Regions from separate parts of the Luteimonas sp. YGD11-2 genome, predicted to be linked through region 1. Evidence: predicted binding sites of a transcription regulator. Region 1 holds the regulator's gene; each other region holds the start of a gene.
What was found. The regulator FliA, encoded in region 1, starts transcription of late flagellar genes. The targets are predictions, from matches to a motif close to TAAAGTTTNNCNNNCNNNGGCCGATAA.
Positions count from the first base shown of each region.

Region 2: the regulator FliA is predicted to act here: its motif matches at 4,611-4,637, upstream of ERL55_RS11740 (GGDEF domain-containing protein).
Region 3: the regulator FliA is predicted to act here: its motif matches at 5,920-5,946, upstream of ERL55_RS08640 (methyl-accepting chemotaxis protein).

Region 1 covers NZ_CP035376.1:1,572,133-1,579,581, reverse strand. The annotation lists gene flhF (flagellar biosynthesis protein FlhF) at 1-1,013, shown strand, start outside; gene ERL55_RS07170 (P-loop NTPase) at 1,000-1,869, shown strand; gene ERL55_RS07165 (RNA polymerase sigma factor FliA) at 1,866-2,618, shown strand; gene cheY (chemotaxis response regulator CheY) at 2,644-3,036, shown strand; gene ERL55_RS07155 (protein phosphatase CheZ) at 3,045-3,641, shown strand; gene ERL55_RS07150 (chemotaxis protein CheA) at 3,646-5,490, shown strand; gene ERL55_RS07145 (flagellar motor protein) at 5,540-6,280, shown strand; gene motD (flagellar motor protein MotD) at 6,285-7,232, shown strand; gene ERL55_RS07135 (ParA family protein) at 7,232-7,449, shown strand, end outside.
Region 2 covers NZ_CP035376.1:2,534,506-2,541,954, forward strand. The annotation lists gene oxyR (DNA-binding transcriptional regulator OxyR) at 1-7, shown strand, start outside; gene rnk (nucleoside diphosphate kinase regulator) at 141-548, shown strand; gene msrA (peptide-methionine (S)-S-oxide reductase MsrA) at 583-1,233, opposite strand; gene ERL55_RS11735 (DMT family transporter) at 1,298-2,230, opposite strand; gene ERL55_RS11740 (GGDEF domain-containing protein) at 2,270-4,447, opposite strand; gene ERL55_RS11745 (glutamine--tRNA ligase/YqeY domain fusion protein) at 4,776-6,530, shown strand; gene ERL55_RS11750 (hypothetical protein) at 6,542-6,943, shown strand; gene ERL55_RS11755 (nucleoside deaminase) at 6,943-7,449, shown strand, end outside.
Region 3 covers NZ_CP035376.1:1,900,597-1,908,045, reverse strand. The annotation lists gene ERL55_RS08660 (copper chaperone PCu(A)C) at 1-207, shown strand, start outside; gene ispG (flavodoxin-dependent (E)-4-hydroxy-3-methylbut-2-enyl-diphosphate synthase) at 280-1,560, shown strand; gene ERL55_RS08650 (phosphatase PAP2 family protein) at 1,601-2,233, shown strand; gene ERL55_RS08645 (S8 family serine peptidase) at 2,414-5,746, shown strand; gene ERL55_RS08640 (methyl-accepting chemotaxis protein) at 6,024-7,449, shown strand, end outside.

The DNA of each region.
Region 1 (7,449 bases):
CGGTTGCGCCGATGATCGAGCCGCTGCCGGAACCACCGGCTCCGCCGGCCCCGGCGCTCGCCGCGGTGCCCACGCCACCCGCGCCTGCAAGCGACGGCGAACTGGCGCGCATGCGCGACGAACTGGCGCAGATGCGCACGATGATCGAACGCGAGATGGCGCGGCTCACCGACGAGCGCCTGCGCGGCTCGCCGGTGCGCGCGCAGGCGATGGAACTGCTGGAGGACTACGGTTTCGATGCCGGCATCACCCGCGACGTGGTGCTGCAGATTCCCGCCGACACCCCGGCCCACCGCGCGCGCGGGCTGATGCTCGGCCTGATCTCGCGCAGGCTGCCGATCTGCCCGGTCGATCCGCTGCACGAGGCCGGGGTGATCGCCCTGGTCGGCCCGACCGGTGCCGGCAAGACCACCACGATTGCAAAGCTGGCCGCACTCTATGCGTCGCAGTACCAGCCGCGCGACGTCGCCCTGGTGACCACCGACACCGCGCGCGTCGGTGGCCGCGAGCAGCTGCACAGCTACGGCCGCCAGCTCGGCATCGCCGTGCACGAGGCCGACAGCGAGGCCGGCCTGCTGCAGCTGCTGCAGAAGCTGCAGGACTACCGGCTGGTGCTGGTGGACACCGCCGGCCTGAGCCAGCGCGACCGTGCCCTCGCCGGCCAGCTGAACTGGCTGCGCGCCGCGCGCCAGGTGCGCACCCTGCTGGTACTGCCGGCCAACACCCACTTCGCCGACCTCGATGAAGTCGTCCGCCGCTTCGAGCACGCGCGCCCGCAGGGCGTGGTGCTGACCAAGCTCGACGAGACCAGCCGACTCGGCAGCGCGCTGTCGGTGGTGGTCGACCACCAGCTGCCGCTGACCTGGACCACCGACGGCCAGCGCATCCCTGAAGACCTGAGCCGGGCCAATGCGGCCCACCTGGTACTTCGCCTTGAAGATCTCCGCCGCGATGCCGATAAGCCCATGGCATCCGAGCATTCCGCCCCGGAGCACACCCATGCTGTCGCCTGAGACCCTGCCGCCGATGTCCGTCGCCGTTCCGCCCGTGCCCGCCCCCGTGCGCACCCTCGCCGTCACCGGTGGCAAGGGCGGCGTGGGCAAGACCAATGTGTCGGCGAACCTGGCGATCGCGCTGTCGGAGCTCGGCAAGCGCACCCTGCTGCTGGATGCCGACCTCGGCCTGGCGAACGTCGACGTGCTGCTGGGGCTGTCGCCGCGCTACACGCTGGCCGACCTGGTGGCCGGGCGCTGCAGCCTCGACGAGGTGATCCTCGACGGCCCGTCGGGCGTGATGATCGTCCCCGCCGCCTCCGGCCGCCGGCACATGGCGGAACTGCGCCCCGCCGAACATGCCGGGCTGGTCAACGTCTTCAACGACCTGCAGCGCGATCTCGACATGCTGGTGGTGGACACCGCCGCCGGCATCACCGATTCGGTGCTGACCTTCTGCCAGGCCGCGCAGGACACCCTGGTGGTGGTCTGCGACGAGCCGGCGTCGATCACCGATGCGTATGCGCTGATCAAGGTGCTGGCACGCGAGCGCGGCGTCGGCCAGGTGCAGGTGGTGGCCAACATGGTGCGCAGCCCGCAGGAAGGACGCGGCCTGTACGAGAAGCTGTCGCGCGTGTGCGAGCGCTTCATCGGCGACGTGTCGCTGAACTATCTCGGCGCGGTGCCGCAGTGCGAATGGCTGCGGATGTCGGTGCAGCGCCAGCAGGCGGTGGTGCGCGCCTACCCGTCCAGCCCGTCGGCGCGTGCGCTGGCCGAGATCGCCCGCCGCACCGCCCGCTGGCAGGCACCGACCGCGCCGCGCGGGCATGTCGAGTTCTTCGTCGAGCGGATGCTGCGCCAGGGGGTGCCGGCATGAGCATGGCCGCCCGCCACTACCAGGACATCCAGCGCAGCAGCGCGCCGGATCCGATCGTCCAGCATGCCGAACTGGTGCGCCGCATCGCCCATCACCTGGCGGCGCGGCTGCCGGCCAGCGTGGAGATCGACGATCTCGTCCAGGCCGGCATGATCGGCCTGCTCGAAGCCTCGCGCAGCTACGACGCCGACCAGGGCGCCTCGTTCGAGACCTATGCCTCGATCCGCATCCGCGGTTCGATGATCGACGAGATCCGCCGTGGCGACTGGGTGCCGCGTTCCGTGCACCGCCGCGCGCGCGAAGCCGCCGCCGCGATCCGTTCGATCGAGCAGGCCACCGGCCGCGCCGCCGCGGCGCAGGAAGTCGCCGACAAGCTCGGGCTGCCGCTGGCCGACTACATGCGCCTGCTGGAAGACGCCGCGCGCGGCCAGGTGCTGAGCCTGGACTCGCACGTGGAGGACCACGGCGAGGTCGAGCCCGCGCGTCGCGGCGGGCCCACCCCGCAGGAGGCGCTGGTGCGTGGCGAATTCGGCCGCGAGCTTGCCGCCGCGATCGGCCTGCTGCCCGAACGCGAGCAGCTGGTGCTGTCGCTGTACTACCAGCAGGAACTCAACCTCAAGGAGATCGGCGCGGTGCTCGGCGTCAGCGAATCACGCGTGTGCCAGATCCATGGCCAGGCGGTGGTGCGGCTGCGCGGGCGGCTGACCGCGTTCGAACTCGCCGATACCGGCATCGGCGACGACGACTGATGCCATCGTTTTACTGGAGCCCCCTTTGAACAAGAACATGCGCGTGCTGATCGTCGATGACTTCTCGACGATGCGGCGGATCATCAAGAACCTGCTGACCGACCTCGGCTTCAACAACACCGTCGAGGCCGAGGACGGCCACAGCGCGCTGGCCGTGCTGCGGCAGGACGCGGTGGAACTGGTGATCACCGACTGGAACATGCCCGGCATGACCGGCATCGAGCTGCTGCGCGAGATCCGCGCCGATGCCAAGTTCCGCACCCTGCCGGTGCTGATGGTGACCGCCGAGGCCAAGCGCGAACAGATCATCGAGGCCGCGCAGAACGGCGTGAACGGCTACATCATCAAGCCGTTCACCGCGCAGACCCTGGAAGAGAAGCTCAACAAGGTGTTCGAACGCCTCGGGGGCGGCGCTTGAACGCGGCGGTGGCGGACGACGTCCCGGTCGCGCGCCTGCTGCAGGATGCACTCGACGCGCTGGAGCGCGGCGACGAGGACGCCTGGCGCCGCCACGTCGATGCGATCGCCGCATCGCGCGCGCATACGCTGGTCAGCGGCCTCGGCCGGCTGGCGCGCGAGCTCGAACAGGCGCTCGATGCCCTGCCCCCGGCACCGTCGGGCGGCAACCTCGACGACGCCTGCGCCCGCCTCGACCACGTGGTGGCGATGACCGAGGAGGCCACCCATCGCACCCTCGACCTGATCGACGACAGCCGTGCGCTGGTCGCCCGCCTCAAGGACGGCCCGCTCGACGACAGCCAGGCCGGTACCGTCGAGGCGCTGCGCGACAACCTGCGCGAGATGGCGCTGGCACAGAGCCACCAGGACCTCGGCGGGCAGATCATCCGCCGCGTCGCATCGATCGTGCGTGGCGTGCACGAGGGTTTCGGCGAACTCGGCCTGCCGCCGAAGGACGAGCCGGCGTGCCCGAACCGTGGCCACGGCCCGGCGGTCGGGGGGCTGGATCGCGGCACCGTGGGCCAGAGCGACGCCGACGACCTGCTGTCGAACCTCGGGCTCTGACACCGTGAACGCCTCGCCGGAAATCGCCGCCGACTTCGTGATCGAGGCACGCGAGCTGCTCGACGACCTCGGCGGGCAGCTGGTGGCGCTGGAGCAGACGCCCGGCGACCGCGAACAGTTGAACGCGGTCTTCCGCGCGTTCCACACGCTCAAGGGCGGCGCCGGCTTTCTCGGCGTGACCCCGCTGGTGGAGCTCTGCCACGCGGCCGAGGAAACCCTGGGCGCTGCACGCAGCGGCCAGGCGACGCTGGAGGCGCGGCATTTCGATGCCGCGCAGCAGTCATTGGACTGGCTGCAGGCGATGGTGGACGCGATCGACTCCGGCAGCGAGGTGCCGCGCGCGCCCGCCGCGGTCGTCAACGGCTTCTCGCTTGCGCCGCCGGCCACGACCGCCACGCCCGCCGCCGCCGCCGCCAATGGCGACATGATCGGCGACGACGAATTCGAGGCACTGCTCGACCAGCTGCACGGCAACGCGGCGCCGGGCCCGGTCGGTGCAGCCGGAAACGGCGGGGCGATCAGCGACGACGAATTCGAGGCGCTGCTCGACCAGTTGCACGGGTCGGCCCCGCCCGGAGCTGCCGCAGCCCAGGTGACTCCGCCGGCCGCCCCGCGCACGCCGACGCCCGCACCTGCGCCGCCTGCCGCCGCCGCGCCGAAGCCGGCAGCCCCGCAGGCCGCCAATGGAGCGGCCACTGCCGAGCGCGAACACACCGTACGCGTGGACACCCGCCGCCTGGACGCCATCGTCGATCTCGTCGGCGAGCTGGTACTGGCGCGCAACCGCCTCAAGACCCTGCGCGCGCGGCTGCGCGACGAGGAGCTCGACCGTGCCGTGAGCACGCTCGACAACGCCACCGCGCGCCTGCAGGGCGCGGTGATGCACACCCGCATGCAGCCGGTGGGCAAGGTGTTCGCGCGCTTCCCCAAGCTCGCGCGTGACGTCGCGCGCGCACTCGACAAGGAAGTGGACCTCGAGCTCGTCGGCGCCGAGACCGAGCTCGACCGCAACCTGGTCGAGGCGCTGGCGGATCCGCTGGTGCACCTGGTGCGCAACGCCATCGACCACGGCATCGAAGCACCGGCCCTGCGCGAGGCCACCGGCAAGCCGCGCGCCGGCAAGGTGAGGCTGATCGCCCAGCAGCAGGGCGACTATGTCGGCATCGAGGTGCAGGACGACGGTGCCGGCATCGACCCCGAGCGCCTGCGCACCAAGGCGCGCGAGAAGGGTCTGATCGATGCCGAGACCGCGGCGCGGCTGAGCGTGGAGGAATGCCTGCACCTGGTGTTCATGCCCGGCTTCTCGACGCGCAGCGAGGTCAGCGACATTTCCGGCCGTGGCGTCGGCATGGACGTGGTGCAGTCGCGCATCCGCGAGCTCAGCGGGCAGATCCAGGTGCACTCCGAACTCGGGCGCGGCAGCCGGTTCTCGCTGCGCGTGCCGCTGACGCTGGCGATCCTGCCGACGCTGCTGGTGCAGGCGGCCGGCGATGCCTATGCCTTGCCGTTGGCGCGGGTGCAGGAAGTGCTGCATGCACCCACCCATGCGGTGAACTGGTTCGACGGCCGCGCCGCGCTCGACCGCCGCTCGCACACGCTGCCGCTGCTGGACCTGCGGCACTGGCTGCGGCAACCGGCACCGGAGACGCCGCTGCTCACCATCGTGGTCCTGCAGCGCGGCGACGCCCGCTTCGGCCTGGTGGTCGACGAGGTGCGCGGCCGCGAGGAGGTGGTGATCAAGCCGCTGCCACGCGCCCTGCGTGGCCTGCCCGGCTACGCCGGCGCCACCCTGATCGGCGACGGCCGCCTGGCGCTGATCCTCGACGTGGACGCGTTGCGCACGGTCTGATCGGCACCGCGCAACTCAAGTCGCGCGCACCTTCGCCGATATCGCCACCATGGATATCTTCAGTCTCGTCGGGCTCGTCCTCGCGATCGTCGCGCTGATCGGCGGCAGCGTCCTCAAGGGCGCCGGGCTTGCCGGCCTGTGGTCGCCCGCGGCGTTCGTGATCGTGATCATCGGCACCGTCGCCGCCATCCTGCTGCACGCACCGCGCCCGGTGCTCACCCGCGCCATGAAGATCTCGCGCTGGGTGATCAAGCCGCCGGTGGCCGACCGCCAGGCGCTGATCGCGCAGCTGCTGGAGTGGAGCAACGTCGCCCGCCGCCAGGGCCTGCTCGGGCTGGAAAGCCACGTCGAGGCGCAGACCGATCCGTTCCTGCGCAAGGGCCTGCAGATGCTGGTCGACGGCCTCGAGCCCGAGGCGATCCGCCACATGCTCGAGATCGAGCTCGGTGGCGAGGAACACCACGACCTCGCCGCCGCGAAGATCTACGAGAGCATGGGTATCTATGCGCCCACCCTGGGCATCGTCGGCGCCGTGCTCGGCCTGATGGCGGTGATGCAGAACCTCGCCGACCCCAGCAAGCTCGGCCAGGGCATCGCCGCCGCCTTCACCGCGACCATCTACGGCATCGCCTCGGCGAACCTGCTGTTCCTGCCGATGGCGGCCAAGCTCAAGAGCGTGGTCGGCCGCCGCAGCGGCGAGCGCGAACTGGTGATCGAAGGCCTGATCGCGATTGCCCAGGGCGAGAACCCGCGCAATATCGAAGCGCGGCTTGCCGGCTTCCTGCACTGACGCCATGGCACGCCGCAAGCACCACGAGGAGCACACCAATCACGAGGCGTGGGCAATCCCCTACGCCGACCTGATGACGCTGCTGCTCGCCTTCTTCGTGGTCATGTACGCGATCTCCTCGCTCAACGAAGGCAAGTACCGGGTGATGTCGCAGTCGCTGGCCAATGCCTTCAACGGCACCCCGCGCACCATCGACCCGGTGCAGATCGGCGAAAGCGATCGCCGCGAGTCCGACTTCGGCCGCCCCACGCCGATTCCCAGCGGTGCGCGCCGCGGCCCGCAGGCGGTGTCCCCGGTACTGGATTCGCCCCTGCAGCCGATGCTGGAATCGAAGCTGCGCAGCGATCGCACCGGTGAAGGCCTGGATGCGGCGGCGCTGGAAGCCTCGCGCAGGCAGCTGTCGCGCATCGCCCTGCAGCTGGAGGACGCGCTGTCGGAGATGGTGCGCGCACGCATGATCACCATCCACCGCACCGACCTGTGGCTGGAGGTGGAGATCAACAGCGACATCCTGTTCCCGACCGGTTCGGCGTCGCTGGATCCAGCCGCCCAGGGCCTGATGACGAAACTTGCCGCGCTGCTGCGCGATGCACCGAACCCGATCCGCGTCGAGGGCTATACCGACGACCGGCCGATCCGCACGCTGCAGTTCCCGTCCAACTGGGAGCTGTCGGCCGCGCGCGCGGCCAGCGTCGTGCACCTGTTCGTGCGCGAGCAGCTGGCCCCGGAGCGGCTGGTGATGGTCGGCTACGGCGAACACCGCCCGAAGGCCGACAACGCCACCGATGCCGGCCGCAATGCCAACCGCCGCGTGGTGCTGATGGTGCTGGCCGCACCCGATGCGGCCGGCGCGCGTGCGGTCGACCACCCACAGCCGGCCGGTTCCAACCAGGCCGCAGTGGCCAGTGCCCCACCCCGTGCGGCCACGATGACGATGCGAGGAGACAGCTGATGCGCGTGTGGGCGATCGCCAACCAGAAAGGAGGCGTGGGCAAGACCACCACGTCGCTCGCGCTCGGCCGCAGCCTGGTGCTGCGCGGGCTCAGCGTATTGCTGGTCGACCTCGACCCGCATGCCTCGCTGACCCGTGCCTTCGGCATCCCCAGCGACCCGCAGCCCGCGGGCGTGGTGGACCTGTTCGGCGCCCCGCCGGCCACCCTGGCCGGGGT
Region 2 (7,449 bases), 960 kb from region 1:
GGCTTGAACCGGCCTGCCGAACGGGCTAGCTTGGACACCGTACGGGCGGCGCTGACGCGTCGCCCGTTTCCTTTGCTCCGGTTCCGGCCCCCGCGTGCCGACCGCATGAGCAACCAGACAACTTCACCGAGGAACCTGTCATGTCCACTCCCAACAGCGGCCTGCCGCCGTCTCTGCTGGTGTCCGAAATCGATGCCGCCCGTCTCGATGCGCTGATCGAGAACCCCACCTGGCGGGGCCACCCGGCGGCGGTGGCGCTGCAGGAAGAACTGCTGCGCGCGCAGGTGCTGCCGGTGGCACAGATGCCGTCCGACGTGGTGCGCATGCATTCGCGGGTGGAGTGCGTCGATGCCGATGGCACCCGCCGCACCCTGACCCTGGTCTACCCGCACGAGGCCGACAGCGCCAGCGGCCGGGTGTCGGTGCTGGCGCCGGTCGGCAGCGCGCTGCTGGGCCTGTCGGTGGGCCAGAGCATCGAATGGCCACGCCCGGACGGCGGAACCCTCAGCCTGGAAGTGGCCTCGGTCGAGCCGCAGCCCGCCGCCTGAGCGGACGGCGCGCGCAGCGGGCCGGGCTCCGGCCTCACACCACCGGCGTCGCCGCGCAGCGCACGCCGGTGCCGCCCAGGCCGCAGTAGCCGCCCGGGTTCTTCGCCAGGTACTGCTGGTGCTCGTCCTCGGCGTAGAAGAACTCCGGCGCCGGATGCACGATTTCCGTGGTGATGTCACCCAGCCCCGCGGCATGCAGCCCGGCCTGGAAGCTGTCGCGGCTGCGCTGCGCCGCCTGCGCCTGTTCCGACGTCGTGCAATGGATCACCGAGCGGTACTGGGTGCCGAGATCGTTGCCCTGGCGCATGCCCTGGGTCGGGTCGTGGCTTTCCCAGAAGGCCGCCAGCAGGCGGTCGAAGCCGATCACTGCCGGGTCGTAGACCACCAGCACCACCTCGGCATGCCCGGTCTGCCCGCTGCACACTTCGCGGTAGGTGGGATTGGGCGTATGCCCGCCGGCATAGCCGACCGCGGTGGTTTCCACCCCCGGCAGCGACCAGAACACCCGCTCGGCACCCCAGAAGCAGCCCATGCCGAACTGCACCTGCGACAGGCCCTCGAAGGCGTCGCGCAGCGGACGGCCATGCACATGGTGGCGGTTGTGCAGCGGCAGCGGGTCCGCGCGGCCGGGCAGCGCGTCCTGCGGATGCGGCATCCGCTGTTTCCAGGCACCAATCCCGAACATCGGCTCGCTCCACGCACGCGGCCCGTCGCCGCACCTGATTGAGTGGGGCGCGCGCAGGCCGGCTTCAACCCCGACCCGCCTCGGGTCGGCGCTGGCGCAACCCGGCCAGGAAGATGCCGGCCAGCGTCAACGCCAGGCCCATCCATTCGCGCGGCGAGGTGCTGCGGTCGAGCACTGCGAGGTCGAGCAGGAACGCGCATACCTGCTGCGCCAGCAGCAGCAGGCCGACCACCGCCACCGGCAGCTGCTGCATCGCCCGCGAGATCAGGACCCAGCTCAGGCAGTGGCCCACCCCGGCCAGCAACAGCAACCAGCCGAGCGTTGCGAGGTCCGGGATCACGAAGGACACGCCTTCGGCGACGCCGGCCATGCCCAGCAGCACCGCGCACAGCGCCGAGACCACCGCCAGCACCTGGGCGATGGGCGCGCGCCGCTCCGGCGCCAGTGCGCTGCCGGCACGCTGCACATGGCGCAGGCCGATGTTGTACACGGCGTAGCACAGCCCGGTGGCAAGCCCCAGCCACACGCCCCAGCGGTAATCGGCCGGCAGATCCACCCGGTCGCCACCCAGCAGCAGCCACAGGCCGAAGAACGCCAGCGCGATGCCGGCCAGGAAGCGGGCGCCGATGCGCTCGCCGAACAGCAGCACGCCGGCCAGCGCCATGAAGAACACCTGTGCATTGGCCAGCAGCGTGGCCAGGCCCGGCCCGACCAGCAGGATGCTGCGATGCCACAGCCACAGGTCGGCGGCGAACGCAGCGGCCGGCAGCAGTGCCAGCACCCACACCGCGCGCGGCAGCGGACGCCAGTCGCCGCGCGCCGCCACCAGCGCACCCAGCATCGCCGCGGCAAACAGCATCCGGTAGAACGCCGAGACCGTCGGCGCGGTGTCGGCCAGCCGCACCATCAGGCCGTTGCTGCCGATCAGCACCGCGCCGGTGAGCATCCATGCCACTGCGGTACTGCGGGTGGGCGAATCCTGCACGTCTGTGGGCATCAAGTGGCGCCGCAGCGTAGCAGCGGACGGGCACACCGGTCAGGTGAACACGGCGGGTGCCACGTGCACGCAGTTACGGCCAAGCCGCTTGGCGGCGTAGAGCGCCTTGTCGGCGCGGTCCACGGTGTCCTGGGGGGAGCGCTCGCCCTCGCGCCGGGTGGCCAGCCCGACGCTCACGGTGAGCCGCAGCTGCTTGTCTTCCCAGCGCACGTCCAGCTGTTCGACCGCGCTGCGCATGCGCTCGCCGGTGTCGCGCGCGGGCGCGGCGGCAAGGCCGGGGAGGATGGCGATGAACTCCTCGCCGCCGTAGCGCCCGAACAGCGCGCCCTCGCCCACCGCCTTGCGCAGGGCCGCGGCCACCGTGCGCAGGCAATGGTCACCGGCGACATGCCCGTGCTGGTCGTTGATCGACTTGAAGTGGTCGAGGTCGACCAGGATCACTGACAGCGGCTGCCCGCCGCGCTCGGCCTCGTTGAAGCTGCGCAGGAGCCACTGGTCGACCGAGCGGCGGTTGAGCGAACCGGTCAGGGCGTCCATTTCCGCGGAGCGGCGCAGGTTGGCGGTCACCACCGCCTGTTCCACGTGCAGTTGCGCCAGCCGGGTGAATTCCATCGCCAGCGCCATCTCCTCGGCGCTGAATCCCTCGCTGCCATCGCGCTGCAGCAGCACCGCGCCCCAGCCGGGCGCGCGCACCTGCAGCGGCAGCAGGGCTTCGGTGCGTGCGCCGCGCTCATCACCCAGGAGTTCCTGCCGCGGCAGCCCGGCGGTGGCGGCGCGTCGCAGCGGCAGCGCGCGGCGCTCGAGATCGGCGACTGCCTGGTCGCGGCCTGCGGCGGGATGCGCAACCAGCATCTCCGCACCGTGGAAGCCCTGCGCCACCGCCACCGCCGAGCGCACCGGCAGCAGCGGCAGCAGGTGGTCGAACAGCAGCCGGAACGCGGTCCATTCGATGTCCCCGGGCCCGAGCGTGCGTAGCCCGGCCTGCAGCGCATGCGCGAACGCACCACGCGCGGCCTCGCGCGCCATCCGCCGCTCGCTGTCGAGCCGTGCCAGGCGGTCACGGTCGCGCTGGTCGCGGAAGTCGGCGATGCGCGATACCAGGCCGACCGCGAACAGGGTCAGGGTGGTGACCATGCCGGCCTGGAAGGCGAAGCGCGCCAGCAGCGGATTGCGGACGTTCCAGCCCGGCGAGAATTCATAGGCCAGCAGCGCCACGTAGGTGAGCACATGCAGCGCCAGCAGCGGCCAGGCCATCGCCAGCCGCCGGCGTACCGCCACCGTCATCCACGCCACGCCGGCGATGCCCGTCGCCACCCACAGTGCGAGGGTCACGGCGCCCAGCGGCTGGTTCAGCGCCGGCACGTCGACCAGGCACAGGCCGACCAGCACCAGCGCCGTCCAGCGGAAGGCCGAAAGCGCCTGGCGTGCCCGCGCATGCAGCGTGGCGCCGGCATAGACCTCGAGCAGCCGGGTCCAGGCCAGCAGGAACACCAGGATCAGGGCGTGCACGCCCTGGATCCCCCAGGCACCGAGGAACGACAGCCCGGCGAACTGGTACAGGTGGCCGTTGAGGGCGGCCAGCAACAGCAGAGTGGACAGCGCGCAGGCGAAATAGCCGAGGAATGCGCGGTCGCGGGCGGCGGCATACAGCGACAGCGCCAGCAGGGCCAGCACCAGCAGTACCGCATAGACCGCGGCCGACATCGCCGAGGCGCGCTGCTCGAGCATCACCGCATGGTCTTCGCGCACCAGCAGCGGCAACACGCCGACACGGCCGTCGGCGAACACGTCGAGATCCAGCTCCAGCACCGGCCCCGCCGGCTCGGGTGGCACCGAGCGGAACCCGCCGGGGAACGCCTGCGCCACCCGCGGGCGGAAGAAATCATGCGGCGGCCCGGCCCAGTCGGCGCCGGTGAACTGCAGCCGGTCCACCGGCACGCGCGGCACCCAGACCACCCAGCGGGCATCGCCTTCCATCCTCGGAGGCAGCTCCCAGCGCAGTTGCGCGCGGGTGCCGCCATCGGCGCCGGCCGGCAGCGCCAGATAACCCGAGGACGCACGTGCGCCCTCGACACGCACCACCCCGGCGGGTCGCAGCCCGTCCGACGGGTCTCCACCCAGCCCCACCAGCGCCGATGCCAGCAACAGCAGCAGCGCCGCGAAGCCGAGCGTGGCGACCAGTTCCGGCGACGGCGCCCACCTGCGGGCAGGACTCACCGCACCGTCCCCGACGGCGTGGATCCCTGCACGGTGCCGCCCCCTGCGGTCGCCATGTTCACTTCCCGGATGTGAGTGCCCGATCGGGCTGGACGGCGGATGGTAGGGACAGGAATGTTATGGCCGTCACAAATGCCCGCGCGCCTGGTCCCCACCAGGACGGTTATCGGCAGCACCACTGCCTGCTTTAGCGCCCGGTCGCGCCGCCGGCGTTCCGGGCCCGGGCCAGCCGGGGCCACGGGCCGCGCGCGGCGCGCTCGCCTACACTGTGCGATCCGCGACGGCCGCCCTGCGCCCCGCCCCGCATCCCCGTATCCGCCGATCCCAGATGACCGCTGACGCCTCCCCCGATACCGCCACCCCGACCGATGCCCCCCTGCGTCGCGACTTCATCCGCCAGATCGTGCGTGACGACCTCGCCAGCGGCAGGCACGACGCCATCCGCACCCGCTTCCCGCCGGAGCCCAACGGCTACCTGCATATCGGCCACGCCAAGGCGATCTGCCTGGACTTCGGCATCGCCCAGGAGTTCGGCGGCCGCTGCAACCTGCGCTTCGACGACACCAATCCCGCGAAGGAGGACCCGGAGTTCGTCGCCGCGATCCAGGATGACGTGCGCTGGCTGGGCTACGAGTGGGCCAGCCTGCGCCATGCCTCGGACTACTTCGAGGTCTTCTACCTGGCGGCCGAGAAACTCGTCCAGGACGGCAGGGCGTTCGTCTGCGACCTCTCCGCCGAGCAGGTGCGCGAGTACCGCGGCACGCTCACCGAGCCCGGCCGCCACTCGCCGTTCCGCGACCGCAGCGTCGAGGAGAACCTCGACCTGTTCCGGCGCATGCGCGCCGGCGAGTTCCCGGATGGGGCGCGCACCCTGCGCGCGAAGATCGACATGGCCAGCGGCAACATCAACCTGCGCGACCCGGCGCTGTACCGGATCAAGCACGTGCCGCACCAGAACACCGGCGATGCCTGGCCGATCTACCCGATGTACGACTTCGCCCACGCGCTGGGCGACGCGATCGAGGGCATCACCCACTCGCTGTGCACGCTGGAATTCGAGGACCACCGCCCGCTGTACGACTGGTGCGTGGACAACGTCGACCTTGCCGGCAACCCGCAACTGCTGGCACCGCTGGCGGCGAAGGGGCTGCCGATCGAAGCCGGCAAGCCGCGCCAGATCGAGTTCTCGCGGCTCAACATCAACTACACGGTGATGAGCAAGCGCAAGCTCACCCAGCTGGTCGCCGATGGCCTGGTCGACGGCTGGGACGACCCGCGCATGTACACCCTGCAGGGCCTGCGGCGGCGCGGCTATACGCCGGCATCGCTGCGTCTGCTGGTAGAGCGCGTGGGCATCAGCAAGCAGAACTCGGTGATCGACTTCTCGGTGCTGGAAGGCGCGCTGCGCGAGGATCTCGACGCCCACGCGCCGCGGCGCATGGCGGTGCTCGACCCGCTGAAGCTGGTGCTGACCAACCTGCCCGTGGAGCACGAGGAAGCGCTGGCATTCCCCAACCACCCCAAGGACGAATCGCTCGGCGTGCGCCAGGTGCCGTTCGCAAGCGAGCTGTGGATCGAGCGCGAGGACTTCGCCGAGGTGCCGCCGAAGGGCTGGAAGCGGCTGGTGCCCGGGGGCGAGGTGCGCCTGCGCGGCGCCGGCATCGTGCGCGTCGACGAGGTGGTCAAGGACGACGCCGGCCATGTGGTCGAACTGCGCGGCGCGCTGGATCCGGAATCGCGGCCCGGCATGGAAGGCGCCAACCGCAAGGTCAAGGGCACCATCCACTGGGTCAGCGCGCGCCATGCGGTGGCCGCCGAGGTGCGCCTCTACGATCGCCTGTTCGTGGTCGAGAACCCCGATGACGAGAGCGGCGGGAAGACCTACCGCGACCACATCAACCCCGATTCCAGGCGCTCGGTGCAGGGCTGGGTGGAACCCGCCGCCGCGGATGCAGCGCCCGAGCAGCCGTTCCAGTTCGAGCGGCTGGGTTATTTCGTCGCCGACCGCCGTGACCATCGTCCGGGCGCGCCGGTGTTCAACCGCAGCGTGACCCTGCGCGACACCTGGGCGGCGAAGGCGTGAGGAGAACCGACATGAGTGTCCGCCCGATCCGCCTGTTCGCGCTGCTGCTGGCGCTGTCGCTGGCCGCATGCGCCGCCCCGAGCGCCTCCGTGCCGGATGCCGGCCAGCCACCTGCCGCGCCGGCACCCGCACCCGCGCCCGATCACGGCACCGCGGCCGGTCACGGCCAGGTGCCCACCCTCGACACCAGCTGCAGGGTCGACAGCGACTGCACGGTCAAGGATGTCGGCAACTGCTGCGGCACCTTCCCGGCCTGCGTCAACGTCGACAGCCCGGCCGACCCCCAGGCGGTGATGGCCGAGTGCCAGCGCAGCGGCATGGCCTCGGTATGCGGCTTCCGCGAGATCCAGGCCTGCGCCTGCGTCGCCAGCCGCTGCGAGGCGGTCGACACCGCCGCTCCGGTGGCACGCTGATGCTCTACGCCCAGGTCCACCTCACCCTGCCGGCATGGGTGCACGAGGCCGTCGATACCGGCCGCGCCTACCCCGATGACGACGCCAAGATCGCGCTCGCCATCGACCTCGCGCGCCGCAACGTCGATGCCGCCAGCGGCGGCCCGTTCGGCGCGGCGGTGTTCGGCCCCGGGGACCGCATCGTCTCGGTGGGCGTCAACCGGGTGATGCCGACGAACTGCTCGGTCGCGCATGCGGAAACGATGGCCTTCATGCTCGCCCAGCAGCGCCTGCAGACCCCGCGGCTCAACGCGACGGGCGCGCCGTACACGCTGGCGACTTCCGCCCAACCCTGCTGCCAGTGCTTCGGCGCGGCGGTGTGGGCCGGCATCGACCGGCTGCTGATCGGTGCGCGCGCCGAAGATGTCGAGGCCCTGACGGAGTTCGACGAGGGCCCGCTGCCGGCCGACTGGCCGGAGGAACTGCAGCGGCGCGGCATCGAGGTGGTGCGCGACCTGCGCCGCAAC
Region 3 (7,449 bases), 330 kb from region 1:
GAGTTGCCGCCCGGCGCCCACGTCGAGCTGAGGCCGGGTGGCTACCACCTGATGCTGATGGAACCGCAGGCGGAGTTGGCCATCGGCAGCCGGGTGCCCGCGGCGCTGGTGTTCGAACGTGCCGGCCGCGTGCCGGTGGAATTCGAGGTGCGCTCGGCGACCGGGCATGGTGCACACGGTGGTGGCCACGGAAACGACAGCCACTAGCGCATGCAGCGGTGCCCGCACCGTTGCGGGCACCGTCATCCCGCGGACGGCGGGTGCCGCTAAAATGCGCGCATGTCCGCGCAACCCCAGCCCCTGCCGTCCCTTCCCGTGACCGATCGCTTCGGTCCGGCGCCGCGTCGCGTCACCCGCCAGGTGCGGATCGGGCAGGTGGCCGTGGGCGGCGATGCCCCGGTCGTCGTGCAGTCGATGACCAATACCGATACCGCCGACATCGCCGGCACCGCGAAGCAGATCGCCGAACTCTGGCGCGCGGGCTCCGAGCTGGTACGCATCACCGTCAACAACCCGGAATCGGCAGCCGCGGTGCCGCGCATCGTCGAGCGGCTGGCCATGCAGGGCGTGGAGGTGCCGATCATCGGCGACTTCCACTACAACGGCCACCAGCTGCTCGAACGCGAGCCGGCCTGTGCCGAGGCGCTGGCGAAGTACCGCATCAACCCGGGCAACGTCGGCTTCGGCAAGAAGAAGGACCTGCAGTTCGCGCAGCTGATCGAGCTTGCGGCGCGCCACGGCAAGGCGGTGCGCATCGGCGCCAACTGGGGTTCGCTCGACCAGGTGCTCGCCGCGCAGCTGATGGACGAGAACGCGCGCCGCGCGCAGCCCTGGGATGCGGGGCGCGTGCTGCGCGAGGCACTGATCCGTTCCGCTCTCGATTCCGCCGAACGCGCCGTGGAACTGGGGCTGCCGCGCGAGCGCATCGTGCTGTCGGCCAAGGTCAGCGGCGTGCAGGAGCTGATCGCGGTGTATCGCGATCTCGCCACCCGCTCGGACTTCGCTCTGCATCTGGGGCTCACCGAGGCCGGTATCGGCAGCAAGGGCATCGTCGGTTCCAGCGCCGCGCTCGCGGTGCTGCTGCAGGAAGGCATCGGCGACACCATCCGCATTTCGCTGACGCCCGAGCCGGGCGCGTCGCGCACCCAGGAAGTGGTGGTCGCGCAGGAACTGCTGCAGACCATGGGCCTGCGCGCGTTCACGCCGATGGTCACCGCCTGCCCGGGCTGCGGCCGCACCACGTCGGAGTTCTTCCAGGAGCTCGCGCAGGTGGTGCAGGAACACGTGCGCGGAAAGATGCCGGAGTGGAAGATCACCCATCCGGGGGCGGAGACCATGACCCTTGCGGTGATGGGCTGCGTGGTCAACGGCCCCGGCGAATCGCGCCACGCCAATATCGGCATCTCGCTGCCGGGGACCGGCGAGGCGCCGTCGGCGCCGGTGTTCGTGGATGGCGAGAAGGCCGTGACCCTGCGCGGCGACAACATCGCCCGGGAGTTCATCGGGCTGATCGACGAGTACGTCGACCGGCGTTATGGGCGGCACCCCGCGATCGCCTGAACCGGCGCGGGGACGCGGGCTGCGCGACACCGCGTCCGCGGTGCTGCGCAGGCACGGATTCGCCCTCGCATTGCTGTTTGCCGGCGTGCTGCTGCCCATGTGGGTATTCGCCGAACTCGCCGACGAGGTCCACGAGGCCGAGGCCATTCCGTTCGACGAGCCCCTGCTGCTGTTCGCGCAGGCGATGGCGCGCGACGGCTTCGACCGGCTGTTCCTGTTCTTCTCCGCCATCGGCCACAGCTGGGGTGTGGTGCCGGCCGACGTCGTCGTGGTGCTGGTGCTGCTGTGGCGTCGGCGGTTCCGCGCGGCGGTGTTCGCCGCGGTGGCGCTGGGGGGCGCCGGGCTGCTGAACGTCGCCACCAAGCTGACCTTCGCGCGCGAGCGCCCGACGTTGTGGGAATCGATCGCGCCCGAGACCACCTACAGTTTCCCCAGCGGCCACGCCATGGGCTCGATGTCGCTGGCACTGGTGCTGGTGCTGCTGTGCTGGCCCACGCGCTGGCGCTGGCCGGTGCTGGCGGCGATGGCGGTGTTCGTGCCGATGGTGGGGCTGTCGCGGGTGTATCTCGGTGTGCATTACCCCTCGGACATCATTGCCGGCTGGATGGCGGCGAGCATCTGGGTGGTGGCGAGCTGGCTGCTGCTGATGCGCGGGGGCGCCGCCGCACGCTGATCCAATCCCAGAGGTGATCCGCGCGCATCGCCGCGGGCCGGTGTATAACCGGCGACAGGCCGCGCCGCCGGACAGGGGGTGGCGCACGCGAGCCGGGTACGGGGCGATGGCCGCTTCCGGGCGCCGTCGTCGTTCCGATCGTGAACGCCATCGGGGAAATCCATCATGTCGCCTGTCCGCATGACCGGTCTGGCCGTCCTGTTCTCGGGACTGGCCTTTGCCGCAATCGTCAGCTTTCCATCCGGTTCCGGGAGTGGGCCGGGCACCGTCGCCACGACCGCCGCAGGTGCGGCATCCGCAGACCCCGGGGCCGCGGCGACCGCCGCCGGCCGCAGGGGTGGAGGCGGCGGAGCGGGTGCCCAGCCGGATGCACCGCAGCCGCACATCGTGGTGTTCCGCGAACCCGCGCTCGCCGCCTACGAGGGCGGCACCCCCGGCCTCGCCGCGCCGGAACGGCGTCGCGACACGCGCGGCAAGCAGCGCATCGACGCCCGTGGCACCAACGCGCGCTCCTACGTGACCCACCTGCGCCAGCGCCAGCAGGTACTTGAAGGCGCGATTGCCCGGCGCCTCGGGCGCGCGGTGGCGGCCGAGAAGCGCATGCAGTACGCGGTCAACGGCGTGGTGATCCCGCTGTCGGCCGACGAGGTCGCGGCCGTCGAGGCGATGCCCGAGGTGATGCTGGTCGAGGGCTACCGCGAGTACGTGCTCGATACCGACACCGGCCCGCTGCACATCGGCGCCGGCCCGGTCTGGAGCGGCACCAATCCCGGCGCGCCCGCGCCCTACCAGGGCGAAGGGGTGGTGTTCGGCATCCTCGACTCCGGCATCAACTTCGGCAGCCCCTCGTTCGCCGCCGTCGATCCGGTCGACGGCCACGTGCACGCGAACCCGCTGGGCGACGGCACCTACCTCGGCACCTGCGCGCCCGGTGGCGTCGACCAGGGACGCTGCAATGCCAAGCTGATCGGCGGCTACAACTTCGTCTGCGGGGCGCCCGCCAACACCTGCGGCCAGCCCAACATCCGCGAGGAGCCGGGATTCGGCGATACCAACAGCCACGGCAGCCACGTGGCGTCCACCGCCGCCGGCAACCGCCGCGATGTCGACTTCCGCGGCAACCCGCGGCGCATCTCGGGCGTCGCGCCGCGCGCCAACATCGTCGCCTTCGACATCTGCTACACCAACGTGGCCACCGGGCAGGGTCTGTGCCCGAACGTTTCGGCGGTCGCGGCGATCGAGCAGGCGGTGGCCGACGGCATCGTCGACGTCATCAACTATTCGATCGGCGGCGGCGCGCAGCCGTGGAGCGAGGCGGTGTCGCTGGCGTTCCTCGGCGCCACCGATGCCGGCATCTATGTTGCCGCATCGGCCGGCAACAGCGGGCCCGGCCCGAACACCATGGGGCATCTGGAACCGTGGGTGGCGTCGACTGCCGCCGCGCAGCACGGCCGCGGCGCGTTCGCGGTGACCCTGCAAGTCACCGGGCCGCAGCCGGTGCCGGAACCGCTGACCCCCGTGCTGCTCAACGAAGGCAGCAACGGTGTGGCCCACACCTCCGCGATCCCGGGCAGCACGCCGCTGCGGGTGAGCCCGACCTTCGACACCGACACCGACGCCTGCACCGCCGCGCCCGCGGGCAGCTACCAGGGCGCCATCGTGCTGGTGCGCCGCGGCGGCTGTTCGTTCACCGAGAAGACCAACGCGGTGGCGGCAGGCGGCGCGACCGCGGTGCTCATCGCCAACAACGCCCCCGGTGCGCTGATCCCGTCGGTGCCCGACACCACCATCCGCGCCTTCGGCGTCGACCAGGCCGATGGCATCGCGCTGCGTGACTTCGCGCGCGCGCATGCCGACGCCACCGCGGCGATCGCGTTTCCGCCGGTGCCCCTGCCCAACACCGCCGACGCGCTGGCGGCGTTCAGTTCGCGCGGGCCTGCCGGCCGCTTCGACCTGCTGAAGCCCGACGTCACCGCGCCCGGCGTGAGCATCCTCGCCACCATCGCCGGGACCACCATCACCGGGTTCGAGAACGCGATCGGCCTGATGAACGGCACCTCGATGGCCTCGCCGCACCATGCCGGCGCGGCGGGGCTGGTGCGACAGGCGCGGCCGGGCTGGAGCGTGCCGGAGATCAAGTCCGCACTGGCGATGACCGCCGAACCGCTCGTCTACCTCGAGGACGAGGTCACCCCGGCCACGCCGTTCGGCAAGGGCAGCGGGCGCATCCGCGTCGACCGCGCGATCAATGCCGGGCTGGTGATGCACGAGACCGCGGCGAACTACCTCGCTGCCAATCCGGCCACCGGTGGCGACGTGTCCTCGCTCAACCAGCCGTCGATCGCCAGCGCGCGGTGCTTCCGCAATTGCAGCTTCCTGCGCACGCTGCGCAACCCCACCGCCTCCACGCAGACCTACCGCGTGCGCCTGGACGGCGTGCCGGGCGGGGTGACGCCGGCCAGCCTGACGCTGGCGGCCGGGGCGACCCGCACGCTGCGGGTGCTGGTCAACAGCAGCAGCCTGCCGGCCGATGGCAGCTGGCACTTCGGCGAAGTGGTGATGGAGCCGGTCAACGCCACCGTCGGCGGACAGCCGCGGCCGACGTTGCGGCTGCCGGTGGCGATCGCGGTGCCGGCGCCGGTCATCGATCTGCCGGATGCGGTGGCGCTCAGCCTCGCGCGAGGTCGCAGTGGCGTGGCGGTGGGATCGGTTGCCAACGCCGGTGGTTCGACGCTGCAGTATTCGGTGGCCAACACCGGCACCGCGGCGCTGACCCTGGTCGATCGCCAGCGTGGCACCCTCACCACGGGCTATCGCGGCACCTGGCGGACGGATGCGGGTTCACCGGCGGCGCAGTTCGCCGCCGACGACTTCATCCTTGCCGGGGACACGCGCATCACCTCGCTGTGGACCGAGGGCTTCATGGTCGGGGGTGCGGTCCTGCCCAATGTCGCCAGTGCGCTGGGCTGGGCGATCTTCCCGGACGCCAACGGGCTGCCCGCCGGCAACCCGGCCACCTCGCCGCAGGCCGCGATCTGGCGCCATACCAGCGCGCCCACCGGCGCGGGCGTGACGCTGTCCGGGGCGAACATCGCCCTCGACCTTGCCGCCGCGGGGCAGGACGTGGTGCTGCCTGCCGGCCGCTACTGGCTGGTGGTGTATGCACGTGCGCCGTTCGCCAGCAGCTGGGTGTGGTACGCGGCGCCGGAAGGCGATGGCAGCTTCGCCGCGCTGGTGGTCGCAGCGGACGGCACCGGCAGCTGGTCACCGGTGAGCGCCTTCCCGGGGCTGTCGATGCGGATCGGCGGCATGGTCGGGTGCGGTGCGCCGTGGATGGGCGCGGCGGCACCGGCATCCGGCAGCGTCGCGCCGGGGCGCAGCCAGACCCTGCGGATCAGTGTCAGTACCGGCGGGCTCGCTCCGGGCCGCCATGTCGCCAACTACTGCGTACAGAGCAACGACCCGGCCACGCCGAAGGCGGCGGCACCGGTGGTGTTGACGGTCACACCCTGATCTTCCCGCTGACGTGTAAGGACGCCCGGCCCGCGCCGGGCGTCCGCATTTCCGGCGCCACGTCCGCGTGCGCCCAGCCGCCCGCGATACCGGAGCGTCGGAAGTCGCCGCATCCGTATGCGGCCGCGGCGGCATCGTGCAGCGAAGCTGTGAGCGGATTCGCGGATCGGCACTCAAGTAGCGGAGAGGTCGGCCGATAGCGGTGGTACGGCGGGGTATGCGCCGTCTCCGGGGCGCCCCCCGGGGCCCGCTATGCCACGCCATCGGATTTCCCTGGATGCCTGCAGTCCCTTTTCTGTCGCGGTTGCCGCGACGGCACGTTCCGGCTGTCGCCACCACGCTCTACGACGCCATGCAGCACAGCCACGCCGTGGCCGAACTGGCCGGCGATGGCACCGTGTTGCGTACCAGCCCGGCCTATCGCGCACTGCTCGGCTGCGACAGTGCTGACGTGCATGGCCGGAAGCGCTGCGAGGTGCTCGCATCGCACGGCTTCCAGCAGCCCGATGGTGATCCCTGCGACGCACTGGCGCGCGCCGGCACCGCGTCGGGGCAGGCGTACCGTGCCGCGATCGACGGCCGCGAACTGTGGCTGGAGTCCACGTTCATCGCGTTGCCCGCCGACGCCGGTGGTTCGCCCCGGGTGATCGAACTCGTGCGTGACATCACCGCAGGCAGGTCCCGCGAGCTCGATCTGGCCGCCCAGTACCAGGCGCTGGACCGCTCCATGGCTGTCATCGAGTTCGCGCTCGACGGCACCATCCTGCGCGCCAATGCGAATTTCCTGGCGACGATGGGTTACGCCGCCGAAGAGGTCGTGGGCCGGCACCACGCCATCTTCGTGGATCGCCAGCACGCGGCCGGTACGGAGTACCGCGCGTTCTGGGAGGCACTCAACGCGGGGGAGTTCCGTTCCGGGTTGTTCCGGCGCCGCGCGCGCGACGGCCGTGATGTCTGGATCGAAGCCAGCTACAACCCGATCCTCGATTCCGCGGGCAGGCCCCGCAAGGTGGTCAAGTTCGCCACGGACGTGACCGCGCAGCGCAACCGCACCGCCGACCACGAAGGACAGATCACCGCGCTGCACAAGGTGCAGGCGGTCATCGAGTTCGAGCTCGACGGCACCATCTGCGCGGCCAATGCGAACTTCCTGCGCGCGGCGGGCTATGACGGGGCGGAGATCGTCGGCCGCCACCATTCGATGTTCGTCGATCCGGCCGAGCGCGCCTCCGAGGCCTATCGCAGCTTCTGGAGCAAGCTCGCCACGGGCGAGGCCGACACCGGGCGTTACCGGCGCATCCGGCGCGATGGGACCGACCTCTGGCTGCAGGCCAGCTACAACCCGATCCTCGACGCGGCGGGCAGGCCCTACCGGGTGGTCAAGTACTGCACCGACATCACCGCCGAGGTGGAGCAGGCCGCGGCGCTGGAAGCGCTGCTGGCGCGCGTGCATGGATTCTCGGAGTCGCTGCGGGAGGGTGCACTGGCGATCGCCACGGGCAGTGGCGACCTTTCGCATCGCACCGCGCAGCAGCAGACCGTGCTGGAGCGCACCGCGGCCGACATGCATGCGCTGGCCGGGGCGATCACGCAGACCGCCGGGCACGCGGACGAGGCGTCGCGACTTGCCGGAAGCGCGACGCAGGCCGCGCAGGGCGGCGCGCAGGCGGTCGAGCGCGTGGTGGCGGCGATGGACGACATCG